Regions from separate parts of the Paraburkholderia sp. GW821-FHT02A12 genome, predicted to be linked through region 2. Evidence: predicted binding sites of a transcription regulator. Region 2 holds the regulator's gene; each other region holds the start of a gene.
The links. Region 2 encodes HrcA, which represses chaperone genes, less so after heat shock. Its sites were predicted from a motif close to TTAGCACTCNNNNNNNNNGAGTGCTAA; they were not measured.
Positions count from the first base shown of each region.

Region 1: a site for HrcA is predicted at 2,770-2,796, ahead of rpoH (RNA polymerase sigma factor RpoH). Genes of this name have one in related genera too.
Region 3: a site for HrcA is predicted at 2,457-2,483, ahead of groES (co-chaperone GroES). Genes of this name have one in related genera too.

Region 1 is NZ_JBWKWA010000001.1:396,256-403,676, forward strand. Features, by position in the region: gene AC07WT_RS01850 (cytochrome ubiquinol oxidase subunit I) at 1-1,145, opposite strand, end outside; gene cydP (cytochrome oxidase putative small subunit CydP) at 1,135-1,395, opposite strand; gene rpoH (RNA polymerase sigma factor RpoH) at 1,773-2,708, opposite strand; gene AC07WT_RS01865 (acyloxyacyl hydrolase) at 3,072-3,635, shown strand; gene AC07WT_RS01870 (nuclear transport factor 2 family protein) at 3,679-4,062, shown strand; partial or broken gene AC07WT_RS01875 (beta/alpha barrel domain-containing protein) at 4,088-4,477, opposite strand; gene ybiB (DNA-binding protein YbiB) at 4,521-5,492, opposite strand; gene AC07WT_RS01885 (fumarylacetoacetate hydrolase family protein) at 5,709-6,407, shown strand; gene maiA (maleylacetoacetate isomerase) at 6,432-7,076, shown strand; gene ftsY (signal recognition particle-docking protein FtsY) at 7,150-7,421, opposite strand, start outside.
Region 2 is NZ_JBWKWA010000001.1:564,552-571,972, forward strand. Features, by position in the region: gene recN (DNA repair protein RecN) at 1-750, opposite strand, end outside; gene AC07WT_RS02595 (NAD kinase) at 823-1,719, opposite strand; gene hrcA (heat-inducible transcriptional repressor HrcA) at 2,056-3,075, shown strand; gene hemH (ferrochelatase) at 3,240-4,322, shown strand; gene AC07WT_RS02610 (RNA-binding S4 domain-containing protein) at 4,319-4,726, shown strand; gene AC07WT_RS02615 (hypothetical protein) at 4,698-4,859, opposite strand; gene grpE (nucleotide exchange factor GrpE) at 5,242-5,832, shown strand; gene AC07WT_RS02625 (thioredoxin family protein) at 5,869-6,306, shown strand; gene dnaK (molecular chaperone DnaK) at 6,460-7,421, shown strand, end outside.
Region 3 is NZ_JBWKWA010000001.1:771,228-778,648, forward strand. Features, by position in the region: gene mmsB (multiple monosaccharide ABC transporter permease) at 1-229, shown strand, start outside; gene AC07WT_RS03525 (Dabb family protein) at 382-678, shown strand; gene AC07WT_RS03530 (maleylacetate reductase) at 702-1,763, shown strand; gene groES (co-chaperone GroES) at 2,556-2,846, shown strand; gene groL (chaperonin GroEL) at 2,899-4,539, shown strand; gene AC07WT_RS03545 (hydroxymethylpyrimidine/phosphomethylpyrimidine kinase) at 4,808-5,668, opposite strand; gene AC07WT_RS03550 (rubredoxin) at 5,972-6,142, shown strand; gene AC07WT_RS03555 (FimL-related protein) at 6,415-7,421, shown strand, end outside.

The sequences.
Region 1 (7,421 bases), 170 kb from region 2:
ATCGTCTTCCTGGCGGCCTGGGCGATCTGATCAGGCGTTGCATCGGTGACGTTCGCGGTGAACTGCTTGAGCATCAGGCCGTAGCCGAGGTCCTTTTTGTGCGCGTCGAAGGCGGCTTTCGCTTCGTCGGTGGCGTCGCCTTGCTTCAGTTTTTGCAGCGCGGCGTAGGCCAGCATGCCGTTCTTGATGCGCACCTCGTTCTGCGCCATCAAATCTTTCAGGCCGAGCACCGGTTCGTCGATCGAACGCGTTGCGATGAGGCCGAGCGCGTACGGAATCCGGATGGCGTAGTCGGTGCGCTCTCCCTTCTGGTTCGGAATGCCGAAGATCGTGAACGGTGCGGGTGCGGGCGCCGTCTCCCACTCGGATTCGATCGCGGCCAGCTTCACTTGCTGAACTTCGCCGGTACGGTAGCCGGACTCGTCGCCGAGCACGATCACGCACAGCGTCGACGCCAGGCCGAAACCCGCGGCGATCGCGAACGAGCGCAACGCGAATTCGGTATCGCGGCGCTTGAGCAGATACCACGACGACACGCCGAGCACGAGCATCGACGCCGTCACATAACCGGCCGATACGGTGTGCACGAACTTGACCTGTGCGACCGGATTGAAGAGCACGGAAAAGATGCTGTCGAGTTCCATGCGCATCGTCTGGTAGTTGAATTCTGCGCCGACCGGATTGTTCATCCAGCCGTTGGCCACCAGAATCCACAGCGCGGACAGGTTCGAACCGAGCGCGACGAGGAATGTGACGATCACGTGTTGCACTTTCGAGAGCCGCTTCCAGCCGAAGAAGAACAGCCCGACGAAGGTCGACTCGAGGAAGAATGCCATCAGGCCTTCCACTGCGAGCGGCACGCCAAAAATGTCGCCGACGTAATGTGAGTAGTACGACCAATTCGTGCCGAACTGAAATTCCAGCGTGAGGCCGGTCGTGACGCCCATCGCAAAGTTGATGCCGAACAGCTTGCCCCAGAACTGGGTCATGTCCTTGTAGATCTGCTTGCCGGTCATCACATAGACCGACTCCATGATGACGAGCAGCCAGGACAGGCCGAGCGTGAGCGGCACGAACAGAAAGTGATAAAGCGCCGTAATGGCGAACTGGAGGCGCGACAGTTCTACGACTTCGCTAACGGGCATGGGGATCACCTTGGGACGGATGCGAGACAGGCACGGACAGCAACGCCTGCGCGACTTGCTCAGGCGGCAGCGACATATGCTCCGCCTGCGGATGGTTGAAGAACGTGTATTTGAGCGCCATCAGCAGTGCGAGCTTGATGGCGAGGACGATGGCGATATCCCGCGCCAGCGTTGGACCGCGCACCCAGGCGGCGAGGCGCTTGCGCAAGCTTGGCCGGTGAGCGTTATTGCGATTGAGGGCTAGGGTCATGATCGGTCGAAGGCGACTTCACGCCGGTGAGTCCGGCTGGAACCAGGCCGCATTGCGGTCCGGCGAGTGCATCCCGATTCTAGGAGCATTGACCTTGTGCGCGTGAGTTCAGCGCTGCGGCATTGGGTCGCGAAGCTTGCCCCCTTCGGAGAGTATTGCAAGGTGACTTGAGATACGTCAAGGAATGCGCGCCGGCTGAGCGCGTTCCTGATTGAGTGCGACACTGGTGCGGAGATGCGCGAGCGCATCGGCGCCCGGCGCATCGGCGCCCGGCGCATCGGCGCCCGGATAGAAAAAAGCCCTGCCGTCTTGCGAGGGCAGGGCTCAGTGACCCAATAGCGCGCCGGGCAAGCCGGCGTTCTGGATCTCTTTAAGGGTTACGCATATTCCGCCAGCGCGCTGCGCATTTTCTTCATGGCGCTTGCCTCGATCTGGCGAATACGTTCGGCCGACACGCCAAATTCGTCGGCCAGTTCGTGCAGCGTCGAGCCACCCGAGCCGTCGTCTTCCACATGCAGCCAGCGTGCCTCGATGATGCGGCGGCTACGGGCGTCCAGCGATTCGAGCGCGCCGGCGATGCCGTCGCTTTGCAGCTTGTCGCGCTGACGCGAAGCCAGCATGGCGGTCGGCTCGCTATGCGAGTCGGCCAGATAGGCGATCGGCGCGTACGACTCTTCACCGTCTTCGACCTGACCTTCTAGCGCGATGTCGCCGCCGGAGAGCCGCGTTTCCATCTCGGCCACTTCTTCACGCTTCACGTTCAGCTCTTTGGCGAGACCTTCGATCTCATCCGGCGTGAATGCGCCCAAGCCCTGTTTGTGGCTGCGCAAGTTGAAGAACAGCTTGCGCTGCGCTTTGGTGGTGGCGACCTTCACCATGCGCCAGTTGCGCAGAATGTATTCGTGGATCTCGGCCTTGATCCAGTGCATCGCGTACGACACGAGGCGCACGTTCTGCTCCGGGTCGAAGCGCTTCACGGCCTTCATCAGGCCGATATTGCCTTCCTGGATCAGGTCGGCGTGCGGCAGGCCATAACCGAGATAGTTGCGCGCGATCGATACGACCAGCCGCAGGTGCGACAGGACGAGACGGCGCGCGGACTCGAGATTGTCCTGCTCGCGAAATTCGGTGGCGAACTGGCGTTCTTCCGCCGGCGTCAGCATCGGAATCCGATTTACGGCCTGGATGTAGGCGTCGATATTGCCCAGTTGACCGGGCAGCAGCGAGGAATGCGAGAGCGCCAGTGCACCTGCCGAAGCGGCCTTAGCCGACAACGGGCTCAGAGTATTCGGAAGGGTCATTGCATGGCTCACGTAGGAAACTCCTTTGGAATCAGACAAAAGCGTGGTCAGAGATCGACTCCAGCGTTGGATGTTAGCACTCTGATTTCCTGAGTGCTAACACTTAGAGGGTGTAGGGTCATCCAAGTTCCGTCTTTCGCTATTGAAGTTTAAGTTTCAATAGCCATCATACGCTCCTGTTGCCAGCGATGTGTAAGCCGTATGATTTACCTGACAAACCGCCTTCATACTTATAAGTGACCGATATTTTCTAAAAATGAAGTGACTAATTGCGAAAATTTCGACTTCTTCATATGGAGCGCCGGATCTGGTTTAAATTTAGAATAGGCAAAACCGTTAAAGATGATCAACGTTCGACCATAGTTCGGGTGTTCGATGAAGAACAAGAAGAATGCTTTGCGTGGTCTGGCTCTAAAAGGCGCTTCGGCGGCTGTGTTGCTTGGGGTATCGGGATTGGCCGCGGCCGATCAGTTCGGAGTGCAAGTTGCTGCGGGCGTGGCGGGTCACCACATCAAAAAATTCGATCTCGGTTTCGTCTGGGATCCGAATCTGACGTGGTGGCAAATCGGCGATTGGCATTTCTCGCTGATCGGCGAGGCGCACGTGGCCTGGTGGCATACGAACGAAGGGAACGTCCACGACGACATCGGCGAAATCGGCGTGACGCCGATCATCCGCTTCATCAAGGGTTCGGGGTCGATCCGCCCTTATATTGAAGCGGGTGCCGGCATCCGGTTGCTGTCGAGTCCCAGAATTTCTACGTCGCTCACCCTCGGGACGGCGTTCCAGTTCGCCGACATGGCGGGCGTCGGCGTGCAATTCGGCAGTCACCAGCAGTATCAGGCGGGCTACCGGTTCCAGCATATTTCCAACGGCGGTATCAAAGAGCCCAATCCTGGTATAAATTTCAGCCAGCTATATTTGCAATGTAACTTCTGACGACGGTGGCCACGTCCGGCTCATCGGTGCGAGGGGCTGAGCAATGGCGGCAAAATTGATCGAAGCGATTCGCGGGCTCGAGCGCGAGCGCTTTCGTGCGATGGTCGACGGCGACGGGCCGTCGCTCGATACGCTGCTCGCGGAAAACGTGAGCTATGTCCATACGAACGGCAAGCGTGAAACGAAGCGGCAGTTCATCGACGGCATTACAGCGGGACGCCGTCGCTATCGGCAGATCGAGGTGCAGTCGCAAGACGTGCTGCCGGTAGGGCGAGAGACCTGCGTCGTGACCGGGCGGGCGTTGATCGAGATGGAAGCGAACAACGGGGCGTTGCTGTTTCCGATCGCGTACACGGCGATTCATACGCAGGAAGACGGGCAATGGCGCCTGATTGCCTGGCAGGCGACGCGTTGCGCGATCGAGTGAGCCTTGTGAGCCCGCCTCGTTTCGCCGACAGCACGATGCTGTCGCGGTCGCCGAGATTGCGGTCCATCCATTCGATCTGATCGGCGAACACGTTCGGCGTCGTCGTTTCTATGCTTGCGGGCAGGTTGACGATCATCTTGTGATCGCGCGTGGGCCGCCACGTCTGTGCAACCGCGTCGCACACTTCGCGCGCGAACGTGAGTTCGGCCATGTTGAAGGTTTCCGGCGAGTACTGGAACGTCCAGCGGGTGCCGGGCCGTGCGATCAGCCCGGCGCGCGACGGCACGAATACTTCGATCGTCACGTCGTCGGGAATACGCTGTTCGTCGATCAGCTTGCGCACGAAATCGAAGACGGTTTGCGAAGCCGACGGAAAGCCGACGTCGATTTCCTTGAAGCCGATCGCCACCAGCAGCGAGCGCCGCGGTAAAAACCGCGTCGTGGCCATGCAACGCCCGTCACACGGGCGTTTTCGCGACGTCCGCAATCAGTTCGACTTGCCGTGAAATCGCGCTCGGCACCGGAGCCTCGCCGCGCAGCACGGCGCTGATCCACGCGGCCGTGGTTGGCGCGTCGCGTGCTTCGGGCAAGTCGACCTCGGGCGCGCCGGGCGATGAACGCTCGTGCGGCACGCGCGTTTCGCAGATGCCGTCGTGCAGCCAGTCGACCTGCACCTGACGCCGCGTGTCGGCCACCGCTTCGCCTTCGGTGCCGCGCGCGAGCAGGGCGCCGCCTGCCGCGGCGTCCGGATGCGTGTTGAAGAGTTGCGTGAGACTGTCCCGATACGGCGGATGGGTGTAGTTCACGAGCCGCAGGCCGGCGGGGGTGAACGGCTGCAGGATTTTTACGAGCGTGTGTGTCGAATTGCGCACGCCCATGCGGCGGCGCAGCGCGAGGAGCCGCGCGAGCTTCGGTGCAAGCACGCCGATCGGTGCGAACGCGAGACGCCGCTGCGCGAGGCTGTCTTCGATATCGGCGTGGTTTTGCGCGTGGGGGATGTCCAGATGCGTGAAGATTTCCGCGCTTGTCACGCGGCCCGGATCTTCGGTGACGCCATGCAGCAGCACCGGCACGCCCTCGCGCGCCAGCAGCAACGCCAGCAACGGCACGAGATTCGGTTGCTTGCGCGCGCCGTTGTAGGTCGGGATCGAGACAGGCCGGAACGCGCCGTGTGGCAGATGAACCGGTTCGAACGACGCGTGCGCGCCGGCCAGCATCGCGGCGAGTTCGTCGGCTGTTTCGCCCTTCACGCGATAGGCGAGCAGCACCGCGCCGAGTTCGAGGTCGGACACGCGGCCGTCGAGCATGGCGTCGTAGAGCGCGCGGGTATCTTCGGCGCTCAGCGCGCGGGCGCCGTTCGGGCCGCGGCCGATTTCCTTGATGAAACGGGCGCAGGGAAAGGCGGAAGTGGCGGTGGCAGAGTCGGTCATCGGGCGCAGTGGGACGTGGTGGCGTGCCGCCGTAAGCGGTTGGCCAAGGTATTCAAAGGACGAGATTCAGTGTGAGTATCGCATCTATGGCGGTCCCGCGAGACGATGCGCCGGTGCCGCCGGCCGTGCGCGTCAATGCGCGCCGTACTTTCGTGCGCGTTAAACTCGGTGTTTTATCGCCGCGCTGGCGGCACAATTCAAAAGACGGAGAACGGGATGAGTTACGTATTCGCACCCGCACCAGTGGTCGCGGTGCCGGTCGCGGGGGCCAGCGAACAGTTCGCGGTACGCCGCATCTATTGTGTGGGCCGTAACTACGAGGCGCACGCGCGTGAGATGGGGCATGATCCCGACCGCGAACCGCCGTTCTTCTTCACCAAACCGGCCGATGCCGTGCTGTACGTCGCACCTGGCGCAACCGGCGAATTCCCCTATCCGTCGCAATCGAATAACGTGCACTTCGAGATGGAACTGGTGGCGGCGATCGGCAAGGGCGGCAAGAACATTCCCGCTGAAAGCGCGCTCGACCACGTCTACGGCTATGCGCTGGGGCTCGACATGACGCGCCGCGATTTGCAGGCCGAGGCGAAGAAGCTGGGTCGTCCGTGGGATACCGCAAAGGGCTTCGATCACTCGGCGCCGATCGGTCCGATTCATCCGGTGACGACGGTCGGACATGTCGGCAAGGGCGCAATCTGGTTATCGGTGAACGGCGAGGAAAAGCAAAGCTCGGACGTGTCGCAACTGATCTGGTCGGTGGGCGAGACGGTCGCGTATCTGTCGACGCTGTTTGAACTGCAACCGGGCGATCTGATTTTTACCGGCACGCCGGAAGGCGTCGGCGCGGTGGTGCAGGGCGATCTGATGAAGGGTGGCGTGGACGGGCTCGGCGAGTTCAGCGTGCGGGTAGTCTGAAGACGGGCGGAGGAGACACACAACATGAAGCTCTACAGCTATTTTCGCAGCTCGGCATCTTATCGCGTGCGTATCGCGCTGAACTTGAAGAACCTGCCGTACGACTACGTGCCGGTGCATCTCGTGCGCGACGGGGGCGAGCAGTTGAAGCCCGAGTATCGCAAGGTGAATGTGGATGGCATCGTGCCGACCTTCGTCGACGGTAACGAAGTGATACCGCAGTCGCTCGCGATCATCGAATATCTGGAAGAAACGCATCCCGAGCCGCCGTTGCTGCCGGCGGCGCCGGTCGATCGCGCGTATGTGCGCTCGGTGGCGTTGCAGGTCGCGTGCGAGATTCATCCGCTGAACAACCTGCGCGTGCTGAAGTACCTGAAGCACACGCTGTGTGTGGACGACGACGCGAAGGACGCGTGGTACCGGCATTGGGTCGAGGCGGGCTTTACGACGCTCGAAGCGCATCTGGCGGGCGATTCGCGCACCGGCAAAATGTGCTTCGGCGATCAGCCGACGCTGGCCGACGCGTGTCTGATCCCGCAGGTGTTCAACGCGCAGCGTTTCAAGGTCGACACGGCGCGGTTCCCGACGATTCAACGCATCTACGATCACGCGATGCAACTCGATGCGTTCGCGCATGCGGCGCCTGGTGTGCAGCCGGACGCGGAATGATTCCGCGGTTTGAATAAGAAGGGCGCTCCACCGAGCGCCCTTTTTGCTATTTCGCTGCGAGCGGCATGTGCGCTCAACCGCCCAGCAAGGCGTCCGAAAATTCTTCCGCGCTGAACGGCTGCAAATCCTCGACCGTTTCGCCGACGCCGATGAAGTACACCGGGATCGGACGTTGCCGTGCGATTGCCGCAAGAATGCCGCCCTTCGCCGTGCCGTCGAGCTTGGTCACGATCAGGCCGGTGAGGCCGAGCGCGTCGTCGAAAGCCTTCACCTGTGCGAGCGCGTTCTGACCGGTGTTTGCGTCGATCACCAGCAGCACTTCGTGCGGCGCGCCGTCTTGCGCCT
Region 2 (7,421 bases):
GAGATGCGTGATCATCGCCTCATCCGATTCGGACAGCGCACTGAGCGCGCCCTGCACGCCGTCGATCAGGTTGGCCGAATGCGATAAGCGCCGATGCTCGCTGTTGACCTCTTCCCACTCGCCCGGCTGCGGCGCGAGCTTGTCCAGTTCGGTGAGCTGCCAGGCGAGCCGCTCGCGTTCGAGTTGCAACTCGCGGTCGCGGGTTTGCGCGTGCTCGACGGCCTGGATCTTTTCGCGCCACGCGCGCCACGCACGCGTCACGGCTGCCGCGGTTTCGGTGAGACCGGCGTGCGTGTCGAACAGCTCGCGTTGCGCGTCCGGGCGCATCAGCAACTGGTGCGCGTGCTGCCCGTGAATATCCACCAGCATCTCGCCGACTTCGCGCAACTGCGCGAGCGTGGCCGCCGTGCCATTGATGAACGCCCGCGAGCGCCCGTTGGCATCCACCACGCGCCGCAGCATCACGGTGCCGCCGTGCTGGCCATCGTCCGCCGTTGCGCCGAACGCCTGCTCGTCGAGCCATTGCTCGACCTGCGCATGCGTCTCGAACTCGGCGGTGATGTCCGCCCGGCTCTCGCCGGTGCGCACCACGCTCGCATCGGCGCGGGCGCCAAGCGCGAGCGCCAGCGCGTCGATCAGGATCGACTTGCCGGCGCCGGTTTCGCCGGAGAAAACGGTAAAGCCGCCGTCGAATTCGAGATCGAGCGCGGCGACGATGACGAAGTCGCGTATCGAGAGGTGGCGAAGCATGGAGGTCGTCTGATGAGCTTAAAGTTTCGGGCCGCGGCGGTCGTACCGGTTCGTTCGGGTCCGCTCAGGGCTTTATATATCTTCTTCGTGCGACGGGTATTCGTTCCAGTGCAGTTTCTTGCGCAGCGTCGCGTAGTGGCTGTAGCCGACCGGATGCAGCATCGGCACCGTATGGCGCGAACGGCGCACTTCGATCGTGTCGCCCAGTTCAAGCGAGGTGAACGATTGCATGTCGAAATTGACGTTCACTTCGCGGCCCGAGACGATCTGGATGCTGACCTTGGAGTCGTCCGGCAGCACGATCGGCCGGTTCGACAGCGCGTGCGGCGCGATCGGCACCAGCACGATGCCTTGCAGTTGCGGATGCAGGATCGGTCCTTGCGAGGACAGCGCGTACGCAGTCGAGCCGGTCGGCGTGGCGACGATCAGGCCGTCCGAGCGCTGGTTGTACATGAAGCGGCCGTCCACCGACACATGCAGCTCCGCCATCCCCGAAAAGCCGCTGCGGTTGACCACCACGTCGTTGAAGGCCAGCGCGTGATAGATCGGGTTGCCGCCGCGCATGATGCGCGCCTCGAGCAGCATGCGCTCTTCGCGCTCGAAGTTGCCGGACAGCATCTGCGGCACGATCTCGCTCATGTCGGAGATCGGGATGTCCGTAATGAAGCCGAGCCGCCCGTGGTTGATGCCGATCAGCGGCGTGCGGTATGGCGCGAGCTGGCGGCCGATGCCGAGCATCGTGCCGTCGCCGCCGAGCACCACCGCGACGTCGGCGCGCGCGCCGATTTCGGCGGGACGCAGCGCCGGATAGTCGGCAATGCCGATTTCGGCGGCGGTCTCCGCTTCGAATACGACCTCGAAGCCACGCTTCGCGATGCACGAGGCGAGCGCGGTCAGCGGCTCGCCGATGCCCGGCGTATTGTTGCGCCCGACGAGCGCGACGGTCTTGAACTGGCTGGTCACTTGCATGCCGGCATTACACCATAGGTAGGGCCTGAAAAGAACCGCAGACAGACCCGGGAGCAGACCGGCCAACGCAGCCTGCCAGCGCGTTGCACGATTATCGTTAGAATGGTGAAGTCTTGATGACACGCGCGTGGGCTACGGCCGGTCGGCGCGCCACCGATGGATTCGCCGGGCAGGGCGCCGGCGAAGTGCGGGGCAAAGCGCGGGATCAATTGCAAAGCGCCGCCCCGCCGACCGCGGGCTCGATGGTTAGTGCCTCGCGCAGTGCCTGACGCGGTTGGCGCCGTTAGCACCGTTAGCGCTCGCGATAGTCGCGGCGTTGAGCTAAAATTTTTCGTCATGCTAGATCCTCGCGCACAAACCCTCCTCAAAACGCTGATCGAGCGCTATATCGCCGAAGGTCAGCCGGTCGGCTCGCGCACGTTGTCACGCTATTCCGGGCTCGAATTGAGCCCGGCTACGATCCGCAACGTGATGTCCGACCTCGAGGACCTGGGGCTCGTGATCAGTCCGCACACTTCCGCGGGCCGCATTCCTACGCCACGCGGCTACCGGCTGTTCGTCGATACGATGCTCACCGTCGAATCCGCCGCCGAGGAGGAAGCCGTCACCCGTACCGTCAAGACTACGCTGCAGGCCGGCGAGCCGCAGAAAATCGTCGCGGCGGCGGCCAGCGTGCTGTCCAACCTGTCGCAGTTCGCCGGCGTGGTGCTGACGCCGCGGCGCAGCCACGTGTTCAAGCAGATCGAATTCATGCGCCTGTCCGACAAGCGCATCCTGCTGATCATCGTGACGCCCGAGGGCGACGTGCAGAACCGCATCATGGCGACCCAGCGCGACTTCTCCCCGTCGCAACTGGTTGAAGCCTCCAATTACATCAATGCGCACTTCGCGGGCCTGTCGTTCGACGACGTGCGCCGGCGCCTGCGCGAAGAGATCGACGAACTGCGCGGCGACATGACCACGCTGATGCACGCCGCCGTCACGGCCAGTACCGACGAATCCGACACCGGCGAGACCGTGCTGATCTCCGGCGAGCGCAATCTGCTCGAGGTCGCCGACCTGTCGTCGGACATGGCGCGGCTGCGCAAGCTGTTCGATGTGTTCGACCAAAAGACCAGTCTCCTTCAGTTGCTCGATGTTTCGAGCCACGCCCAGGGCGTGCAGATTTTCATCGGCGGCGAGTCGAATCTCGTGCCGATCGAGGAAATGAGCGTCGTCACCGCGCCGTACGAGGTGAACGGCAAGATTGTCGGCACGCTCGGCGTGATCGGGCCCACTCGCATGGCCTACAACCGGGTGATACCGATTGTCGACATCACCGCCCGCCTGCTTTCGCTGACTCTCAGCCAGCAGTAAGCATTGGCCGCGGCGTTTCATGCTGCAAATGATGCGTGACGGCGCGCAGCTTGCCAATCGGCCGAATGGCCAGGGGGCGAGGCGGACCCCGCAATGGACCACGCCGCTATAATGAATCCCACCTGAAACCGACTCTCCGCCTTGCGCGGTACTCCCTGTTGCCTATGCGCTTCGACCTCGAGCGGCCTTCGCAGAACGCCACGTCGCACCGTGTCGCCGTGTTGCTGATCAATCTCGGCACGCCCGACGCACCGACGCCGCGCGCGGTTCGCCGCTATCTGGCGCAGTTCCTGTCCGATCCGCGAGTGGTCGAAATTCCCGCTTTGATCTGGCAGGTGATCCTGCGGCTGTTGATTCTGCCGTCCCGCGGCCGTGCGTCGGCAAAGAAGTACGCGGCTGTCTGGATGCCTGAAGGCTCGCCGCTGCGCGTGTATACGGAGAAGCAGGTGGAGGGTTTGCGCCATTTGCTGCAATTGAACGACTACACGGTGCTGGTCGACTATGCGATGCGCTACGGCACGCCAGGTATTCCGGCCATGCTGAACCAGCTGAAACTGGCGGGCGCCGAGCGCGTGCTGCTGATGCCGATGTATCCGCAATACTCGTCGTCGACCACGGCCACGGCTTTCGACGACGCATTTTCGGCACTCAAGCGGATGCGCAATCAACCGGAAATCCGCACGGTGCGCCAGTATGCCGATCATCCGGCGTACATCGCCGCACTGGCCGCGCAGGTGCACCACTACTGGCATCAGCACGGCCGCCCGGACTTCGCGGCGGGCGACAAGCTGGTGCTCAGTTTTCACGGCGTGCCCAAGCGCACGCTCGATCTCGGCGATCCGTACCACGAGCAGTGCCAGCAAACCGGCGCGTTGTTGATGCATGCGCTGGAACTGACGCAGGTGGAATGCCGGATTACCTTCCAGTCGCGTTTTGGTCAAGCCGAATGGCTGCAGCCGTACACCGCGCCGACGCTGAAGGAGTTGGGCGCGGCGGGCGTGCGGCGGGCCGACGTGTTCTGTCCGGGCTTCACCGCCGACTGCCTTGAAACGATTGAGGAAATCGGCATGGAAGTGCGCGACGAGTTTCTGCATGCCGGCGGCAAGGAGTTTCACCGGATTCCCTGCGTCAATGCCTCGCAGGCGTGGATTGCCGCGCTTGGCGAGATCGTTGCGCAGAATTTGCAGGGCTGGCCGGTGCAGGCGGTGCCTGTGCCGAATACGGCGGGGGCGCAGGCAGGCTCATGAATTACAAGGTTTCAACCGAACCGGGCGCAAAGCTGCGCATCGACAAATGGCTCTGGGCAGCGCGTTTCTTCAAGACGCGCTCGCTGGCGGCGGATGCGGTCGACAAAGGCCACGTCCGCATCGGCGGCGCCAGCGTCAAGCCGGCGAAGGACGTACGTGTCGGCGACCTGGTCGAAATCGAGATCGAGCGGATTGTCTGGCAGGTGGAAGTGCTGGGCGTGTGCGACGTGCGCGGCCCGGCGAGCGTTGCGCAGACGCTTTATGCGGAAACCGGGGAGAGCAGGGCGAAGCGGCAGGTCGAGCAGGAGCGGCGCAAGACGTATCGCGAGCCGGCCGCCGCTTTGCACGGCCGGCCGACCAAGCGTGACCGGCGCATCATCGACAAATTTTCAGGTGGGGATTGAACAGCTGTTCCATCGTCGCGTGCACACCGCCATATTCGGTGGTGTGATCGTTGACGGCCCCGGACATGCAGATGGTCGTGGTGCCCGCGATCAGTACCAATGCGACCACCGATATTGCAAAGGTCAGTTTCACGGTACTCCCCTTGGGAAGATGGTGCAGGACGGAAACAGGCTAATCGGTTGGAATTGCAAAATGTCGGAAAGGCTTACGTCAGATTAGGGTTAACGCGTCTTTTCCGATGCTTTAATGGAGCATAGGCCACTTGTCGTGCGTACTCAATCTCAATCTGATTGCGGCGCGATAATGGTTGTAACCGGGCATTTCCACGGTAAGTCTGTCGTGCGAAAAGTTCCGGGAGATGCGCTTGAAATGGGTCTTTCAGGCCCCATCTGCCGTTTCGATACGCGGTAACGCGTCCCCCAGTTGTTGTCGCAATTTTGCAACGCACAAACTGCGCCAGCTTTGGGGCGCTGCCGCCACCGTTGGTTTTTACTTTTTATCGACTTTCAGCGACATGGAAAACACGCAAGAGAACCCGACGAGCCAGAATCCCACGCCCGCCGACGAAACCGCGCGCCAGGCCGCCGAGGCCGCAGCACCCCAGCAGGACGCGGTCGCGGCCGAAGCCGTTGCCACCGATTCGCCGGTTGCCGGCGTCGAGGCCGAGCTGGCTGAAGCCCAAGCCAGGATCGCCGAACTGCAGGAGAGCTTCCTGCGGGCGAAGGCCGAGACCGAAAACGTGCGCCGCCGTGCCCAGGAGGATGTGGCCAAGGCTCATAAATTCGCGATCGAAAGCTTCGCCGAGCATTTGCTGCCGGTAGTCGACAGTCTGGAAGCGGCGGTCGCTCACTCGTCCGACGATCTGCAGAAGGTGCGCGAAGGCGTCGAACTGACGCTGCGCCAACTTACCGGCGCGCTGGAAAAGGGCCGCGTCGTCGCCCTGAACCCGGTCGGCGAGAAGTTCGATCCGCACCGCCATCAGGCCATTTCGATGGTGCCGGCCGAGCAGGAGCCGAACACGGTTGTCGCCGTGCTGCAAAAGGGTTTCGTGATCGCCGACCGCGTGCTGCGTCCGGCGCTCGTGACCGTCGCGCAGCCGAAGTAAGCGCCACAGGCCGTCTCGCGCCGGCACGCACCCGTCATGGCCAACATTCCCGTCGACGCCACCGCGTTTGCCGCGTTCGACATGCGGGAGCTGAGCGTCGAGTCGTTCGACGCAGGGCTGGCCGAAGCCGGGGATCAACTGGCCGTGGTGTTTTTCTGGGGTCTCGACTGCTTCAACTGCGAGATCGCCAAGAAGGCAATGCTGGCGCAGCCGGACGCGATTCGCGCGCTCGGTCTCAGATGGTTTCACAGCAACGTCTACGAGCACCGCGAACTGGGCCGCCGCTTCTCGCTTCATGGGGTGCCCAAGTGGTTCTTCTTCCATCGTGGCAAACGGCTCGGCCGGGCAACCGGCTGGCACGGCGTTGGGCAGTTCGAGGCGGCCGTCGCGGCTGCACGGGAAAAAATCCGGGTGGCCGACGCGGACGGCGTTGCGCCAGGTGGCGACAAAAGCGGAAAAAGTTCGGCTGATTGAAAAAAATTAAAGACCGTATCGTAAAAGAGGTCTTGAAAACGATGCGGACGCACTTATGTTGAGTGCAGGTATGAATTGAGAGCGGAGTGCCTTGCTGCCGCATGGGCAAAAAAGGCGCTTCCCGCAGCGATCAAAGTTAGGAGATTAGTAAAAATGGGCAAAATTATCGGCATCGACCTCGGCACGACCAACTCGTGCGTGGCGATCATGGAAGGCAATTCGGTCAAGGTGATCGAGAACTCGGAAGGTGCGCGCACCACGCCGTCGATCATCGCTTATATGGAAGACGGCGAGATTCTCGTCGGCGCGCCTGCGAAGCGTCAGTCGGTCACGAATCCGAGGAACACGCTGTACGCGGTCAAGCGCCTGATCGGCCGCCGCTTCGAAGAAAAAGAAGTGCAGAAAGACATCGGCCTGATGCCGTACAAGATCATGAAGGCCGATAACGGCGACGCATGGATCGAAGTGCGCGATCAGAAGCTGGCGCCGCCGCAAATCTCCGCGGAAGTGCTGCGCAAGATGAAGAAGACCGCTGAAGACTACCTCGGCGAGCCGGTCACGGAAGCTGTGATCACGGTTCCGGCGTACTTCAACGACAGCCAGCGCCAGGCTACCAAAGACGCAGGCCGCATCGCCGGTCTGGAAGTGAAGCGGATCATCAACGAACCGACCGCCGCTGCGCTCGCGTTCGGCCTCGACAAGAACGAAAAGGGCGACCGCAAGATCGCGGTGTATGACCTGGGTGGCGGCACCTTCGACATTTCGATCATCGAAATCGCGGATGTCGACGGTGAAAAGCAGTTCGAAGTGCTGTCCACGAACGGCGACACGTTCCTCGGCGGTGAAGACTTCGACCAGCGCATCATCGATTACATCATCGGCGAGTTCAAGAAGGAACAAGGCGTCGATCTGTCGAAAGACGTGCTCGCGCTGCAACGCCTGAAGGAATCGGCTGAAAAGGCGAAGATCGAACTGTCGTCGAGCCAGCAAACCGAAATCAACCTGCCGTACATCACGGCCGACGCGTCGGGTCCGAAGCACTTGAACCTGAAAATTACGCGTGCGAAGCTGGAAGCGCTGGTTGAAGAGCTGATCGAACGCACCATCGAACCGTG
Region 3 (7,421 bases), 210 kb from region 2:
AGGAACGGGCTTTGAACTGGATGTGATCGCTGCATGCTTCATTGGCGGTGCGTCCGCTTCTGGCGGTGTCGGGAGGGTGGTCGGCGCGGTAGTGGGTGCCTTCATCATGGGTGTGATGAACAACGGGATGTCCATTATGGGTATCGGCGTTGACTACCAGCAGGTGATCAAGGGGGTGGTGTTGCTCGCGGCTGTCTTTGTTGATGTGTACAACAAGAACAAGGTTTGAGCATCGGATTCCGGACGCGCAGCCAGATGGTGTGGCCGAGACGCAGTCAATTTCAATGGCAGAGTGCCCGGCAATCCGGGGCGAAGCGGCTACATATACGGATGCCTAACCGGATGGATCGTGCGGGCATCACTAGTAAACACGGAATCGACATGATTAAGCACATCGTTATGTGGAATGTTCGCGGTGAGACGCCCGAGCAAAAGAAGCAAACGGCTCAACTGGTGAAAAGCGCCTTCGAAAGTCTGATCGGAAAAATCCCCGGACTAACGAAGCTCGAAGTCGGCATGGACGTGAGCGGTGTCGATTACGCCTGTGACGTCGTGCTCTACACCGAGTTTGAAGATCCGCAGTCGCTGGATGCATACGCGTCACATCCCGAGCATCTGCGCGTCAAGCAGGTCATTGGGGACAGCCGTATCGCGCGACACCAGGTCGATTACGTTTGAGTCGGTGAACGAAAGGGAAACTTATGTACGAATTTACCTACACGACGCCTGCCTCGCGGGTGGTGTTCGGCGCCGGCAGCATGAAGCTCATCCAGCAGGAAGTTGAGACGCTGGGCGCTCGCAGGGCGCTGGTTCTGTGCACCCCGGAGCAGAGAGCGCAGGCCGAGGTCGTTTCGTCCCTTCTCGGTCCATCGAGTGCGGGAGTCTTCGACGGGGCGCAGATGCATGTTCCTATCGAGAACGCCCGGCGGGCGCGCGAGTACGCGAAGGCGGTTGACGCGGATTGTGCGGTGGCCATTGGCGGAGGCTCGACGATCGGTCTCGGCAAGGCCATCGCGCTCGAATCGTCCCTGCCGATTATCGCCATTCCGACGACCTACGCGGGTTCGGAAATGACCCCGATCTACGGCATAACTGAGAATGGACTCAAGCAGACGGGCCGTGACCAAAGGGTTCTGCCGAAAACGGTTCTTTACGACCCGGAGCTGTCGGTCGGTTTGCCGGTTCATCTCTCGTTCGTGAGCGGCCTGAATGCAATTGCACATGCTGCCGAGGGGTTGTATTCAAAGGATGGAAACCCGGTCATGTCGCTGATGGCTGAAGAGGGAATCCGCGCACTCGCCAATGGTCTGCGTGGCGTGAAGAAGAGCAGCACGGACAAGACGGCGCGCAGTGATTGTCTCTATGGCGCGTGGCTTTGTGGGATGGTTCTCGGCAATGTCGGCATGGCGCTCCATCACAAGCTCTGCCACACACTTGGCGGGACGTTCAACCTTCCGCACGCGGAGACACATGCGATTGTTCTTCCACATGCGCTCGCCTACAACAGCATCGTCGCAGCGGAGGCAATGACACGAATTGCGCGTGCACTCGATGCGGAGTCTGCCGCAGACGGCCTGTATGACCTGAGCCAGGAACTCGGTGTACCTCGTGGTCTGCGTGAGATCGGACTGCGTGAGAGTGACCTTGATCGTGCGTGCGAGGTCGCGATGTCGAATCCGTACTGGAATCCGCGTCCGGTGGAGCAAGCGCCACTCAGAGCATTGATCCAGCGCGCCTGGGAGGGAAGTCGGCCTCGTCCTTGAGAAGCGGCTCGGGGCATACGCAAATGCATTGATTAGTTTTGAAGCTACACATATATGACAGTGAGAGTCCACCAGCCACATAAGTGACAGACTGCAGGCGTTACCTCGACTTCGAGATTGCTCTCCTCACACTCGCGGTATTCCGGAGGCAGTCTTTGCAATGGGGATCGGCAAAACAGACATGTGGCGCACCGCGATACCGCCCGTCCGAGGTCCCAAGAAACATCGCTGTAGTCCCAAATGGCCATCTCTCAGTTCCCGACTTCGTTCTCAATAGCGGCTTGCGTGGGATGCCCGCTGAGAATGTTCCGACCAGTTGGCTCGCGCGCCGTCGCCTTCGCCAGCATAGCAACAGCGCTCTCGTCTCTTCCACCAACCGCACGGCCATCGTGTCGAAGTTGGCGCGAAATATTCTCGGCTGCCAGTGGATTACGGGATTTCCCTGGGTGGACGATTGCAAAGAAAATTCGAGGAATTTGGTCGTCGATCAGCCTGTTCGCGAGTGAGCGATGTCCAGTTTGACGGCGGCAAGAACGTACGGGTAGAGCCCTGTTTTAAAAGGAAGTTACTGCAATTCGTCAGGATTTTGCTGCGGTGCAAGGTTCAGACTCAAGCGAACAAAGTTCAAAATTAAGCGAATCTCGACACCCGCCCCATATCACTTCTTGAATTTGTCACCACCCGTCCATATAATTAGCACTCGCTGCACGAGAGTGCTAACAACATCGCCGGTTGGCTCAGCCAACCGGGTTTTCTCAGCGTTCTTCAGTCTCAATCAAGAGAGGAGTATGTATGAACCTTCGTCCTTTGCATGATCGCGTGATCGTCAAACGTCTGGATCAAGAAACCAAGACTGCGTCGGGCATCGTGATCCCCGAAGCCGCAGCGGAAAAGCCGGATCAAGGCGAAATCCTGGCAGTCGGCCCGGGCAAGCGTGACGACAAGGGTGCACAAATCGCACTCGACGTGAAGGTTGGTGACCGCGTCCTGTTCGGCAAGTACGCAGGCCAGACCGTCAAGGTCGACGGCAACGAACTGCTGGTCATGCGCGAAGAAGACATCATGGCCGTGGTGCAGAAGTAAGCGCAGGTCGCTACTTCCCAGGTTATATCCCAAGAATTCAAGGAGTTAGAAGATGGCAGCTAAAGACGTCGTATTCGGTGATTCCGCCCGTGCCAAGATGGTTGAAGGCGTGAACATCCTCGCGAACGCTGTGAAGGTCACGCTGGGTCCGAAGGGCCGCAACGTGGTGCTGGAACGCAGCTTCGGCGGCCCGACGGTCACCAAGGATGGTGTTTCGGTCGCGAAAGAGATCGAACTGAAAGACAAGCTCCAGAACATGGGCGCGCAAATGGTCAAGGAAGTCGCTTCCAAGACCAGCGACAACGCAGGCGACGGCACCACGACCGCAACGGTTCTGGCTCAGTCGATCGTCCGCGAAGGCATGAAGTACGTCGCATCGGGCATGAACCCGATGGACCTGAAGCGCGGCATCGACAAGGCAGTGGCTGCCGCGATCGAAGAACTGCGCAAGATCAGCAAGCCGTGCACGACCAACAAGGAAATCGCTCAAGTCGGCGCGATCTCGGCGAACAGCGATTCGTCGATCGGCGACCGTATCGCTGAAGCGATGGACAAGGTCGGCAAGGAAGGCGTCATCACGGTTGAAGACGGCAAGTCGTTGCAAGACGAGCTGGACGTTGTCGAAGGTATGCAATTCGACCGCGGCTACCTGTCGCCGTACTTCATCAACAACCCGGACAAGCAAGTTGCTGTGCTCGAAAACCCGTTCGTGCTGCTGCACGACAAGAAGGTTTCGAACATCCGTGATCTGCTGCCGGTACTGGAACAAGTCGCCAAGGCTGGCCGTCCGCTGCTGATCATCGCAGAAGACGTCGAAGGCGAAGCGCTGGCTACGCTGGTCGTGAACAACATCCGCGGCATCCTGAAGACGGTTGCTGTGAAGGCTCCGGGCTTCGGCGATCGCCGCAAGGCCATGCTGGAAGACATCGCGATCCTGACCGGCGGCCAGGTCATCGCTGAAGAAACCGGCCTGACGCTCGAAAAGGCAACGCTGGCTGAACTGGGTCAAGCGAAGCGTATCGAAGTGGGCAAGGAAAACACCACGATCATCGACGGCGCTGGCGAAGCTGCAAACATCGAAGCACGTGTGAAGCAGGTTCGCACGCAAATCGAAGAAGCTACGTCGGACTACGACCGTGAAAAGCTGCAAGAGCGCGTTGCCAAGCTGGCAGGCGGCGTTGCAGTGATCAAGGTCGGTGCTGCGACCGAAGTCGAAATGAAGGAAAAGAAGGCACGTGTCGAAGACGCACTGCACGCAACGCGCGCAGCTGTGGAAGAAGGCATCGTTGCTGGCGGCGGCGTCGCGCTGATCCGTGCACGTACGGCGATCGCCGGCCTGAAGGGCGCTAACGCCGATCAGGACGCAGGTATCAAGATCGTGCTGCGCGCAATGGAAGAGCCGCTGCGCCAGATCGTCACGAACGGCGGCGAAGAAGCCAGCGTCGTGGTGGCAGCAGTTGCTGCTGGCCAAGGCAACTACGGCTACAACGCAGCAACCGGCGAGTACGTCGACCTGGTTGACGCAGGTGTCGTGGACCCGACGAAGGTGACGCGCACGGCGCTGCAAAACGCGGCATCGGTGGCAGGTCTCCTGCTGACGACCGACGCAGCTGTTTGCGAACTGCCGAAGGAAGATGCAGCGATGCCTGGCGGCATGCCCGGCGGCATGGGCGGCATGGGCATGGACATGTAATTTCAGTTGGGCCTCGTTCGAGGCTCAGTTGGAAGCACATGGGGAAGCGCGCCGCGAGGCGTGCTTCCCAAAAGAAAAAACCCGCAGAAATGAACTGACCCCGCAAAGTTGGACATTCGTCCAACGATTTGGGGTGCAGTTCAGAAATGCGGGTTTTTTTATGCCCTCGTTCGTCAGCGCGCCTGGGTGGCGTTGCCGGGCGTGGCTAATCCCGCGCCGTTACGGTCGAAGCGAAGCGCGAGCAGGAAAGTTGGACCGCGCAGGCTAATCAATGCCGTGCTTCGCCGGGCGTAGCGTCCTTGCCGGCCGTCGGCGGCGTGTCGTCGTCGCTGCTGCGCGCCCAGAAGAACCGATCCGGCAGATACGCGCCCATCCCCGGACGGAAAGCGCTACGCACCGCTTGATACAGATACTCCTGCGCTTCGCGAACCGCTTCGGCCGGGTCTTGGCCGTTGGCCAGCAACGCGGCAATCGCCGCGCCCAGCGTATCGGTCAAACCCATGATGCGATGGGTGCCGCGGTCCCACATGTCCTGACGCAATTGGCCGTCTTCGCTGTACAGCGTATTGACGAGCCGGTGCGTGCCGGTTTCCGTCGACAGAATGTATTCGCAGCCTTGCGACAGCAGGTGCGAGATCGCTGCATCGAGGCTCGGCGCCTCGGCGTCGCCATCCGGCTGGGCGAGCGCGAGCAGGGTGGCATGGTCGGCGACCAGCAGCGTGGTTTGCGGCGCGAGCAGATCGGCGATCGCTTCGCGCAGTTCGTCGGCGGCGAGCACATGTTCGTCGTCGAGCGTGAAGTCGGGCGCGAGAATCAGTGGAACGTCGTCGTAATCGGCGACCACCTCGGCGATCGCGCTCACCACTTCCGCGCGCGTGCACGCGCCAACCTTGAACGCGGCGATCGGCATGTCTTCGAGCAGCATCCGCGCCTGGGTCGCGACGACTTCCGGATCGAGCCCGGTGACTTCGTCGCAACTGGCCGAGTCGCGCACCGTATAGCCCGTGAGCACGCTGACGCCATGACACCCCATGCTGGCAAGTGTCATCAGGTCGGCTTGCAGGCCGGAGCCGCCGGTGGGATCGGAAAGGCCGAAGGTGAGGACGATCGGAGGCGTGTCGCTGGGCATGAAAATTGACTAAAAGGACCGTTATTTAAGCGCAGCCGGTGCGCAATCGGCTCAATTATGCGGCCTAAACCGTCGCGGGGGCGTTTTTTCGCATCCTCGGCCCGGCGGGTTCATGCAGGCAGCACACCAGGCTGCGCACAAGCAGCGGCAAGGCGCCGCAACCGCCGCGCAAGCCGACCCAGCCGGCATAGCCAAAGCCGCTGCACGCCGCGATTGGGCGCGTTTCCGATTGCTAGGCATTGGGGCGGCAACACGGTACCATCATGGCTCCCGTTTCAACGGACTCTACGACGCGACACAAGAATGGAATATCAAAGCTGGATGTGCCTGATTTGCGGCTGGATTTACGACGAAGAAGCCGGGTTGCCGGACGAAGGCATTGCGCCGGGCACGCGCTGGGAGGACGTGCCGATCAACTGGACGTGTCCGGAATGCGGGGCGCGCAAAGAAGACTTCGAGATGGTCCAGATCTGAGATCCGGCGGGCCGTCGGCGGTTGCCGGCGGAAGCAATGCCGCACATGCGGCAGCGTCGGCCGGAACGAATGCATTCAGCCGGAACGAATGCATTCAATGTGTGCAAGCCGTGTGTGCCCAAGCCGTGCCGCCGCATATGTCGACGCGGAACGTCCCGCTTGCGCTGTGTTGCAGCGGTAGTCTGTCATTGTTCTGTTGCCAGTTCACGCGTTAGCCGATCAGCAGGCGCGCGGCGCTGTGCAACGGCCCGTCAGCTTCGTGTCGCCTGCCCATGACTCTTCGATCCGCTGCACCCGATTCCTTCGACGCATTGCCGAATCCTCGCGGCGGCGCCGTCCGTCCCGCCGAGCTCGCGCTGGCAGAAGCGCTGCTGGCGTTCGAACAGCACAGCGAGAGCACCGCGGCGTTGCTGCGCGCGTCGCACGCCTTGCGTGAAGCCGGCTGGCTCGCCGCGCAGCGTTTTGCCGACGCCCTGGTGCTGGTGTCGCCGCTGGCATCGGGCAATCCGGCGGACGCCGACAGCGCGCGGCCTGTATTCGGCGCGGCGCTGAATGATTTCCGCGCGGCCCTCGAGCGTCACAATCTGCGCGAACTGTCCTGTTCGCCAACTCTGTTTGCGCACTATCGCGCGCTCAGCACGCATCTGTCGCAGCACGCGCCCGGTTCCACGGTTGCGTTCGAAGACCTCGCGCTGGCTGCGCGCCCGGTGCCGCCGGTGTCGCTGCACGCCCAATCCGCCGATCAACTTGCGCACTTGCGGGCGCGCTACGAGCGCGCGCTGCTGCCGGTGTTGCGCTCGCAGCCGGACAGCAGCGGCGCGGCTCTCGCCGCCACGAACGCCGCGCTCGACGAACTGGAAGCCTGCCTCACCGAACTCGCCGGCCCTGATCCCTACGATTTCTGGCGGCTCGCGAGAGCCTGCGCCAAGGCGTTGCGCGTCAGCGGCCGCGCCACCGGCGAAACCGAAGCACGGCGTTTCTACGCCCGCTGCAACCTGGCGCTGGCCGATCACGCGCGCGGCATCCAGCGCGCGCCGCGCTCGCTGGTGCGCGCGGCGCTGGCGCTGTTATGGCGCGACTACGCGTTATTCGGCGCCGCGGCGGAGGATGCCGACCAGGTCGAAGTGCTGCACGACTACGGCCTGACGGTCGATTGGCACGTCGCCGGCACCCAGGCATCGGAAATGCTTTGGGAAGCGGGCGCCGCGCAGGCCCAGGCGTTCACCGCCGCGCGCGCCACGCTGACGCGCGAACTGGGCGTGCTGACCGTCAACGCGCA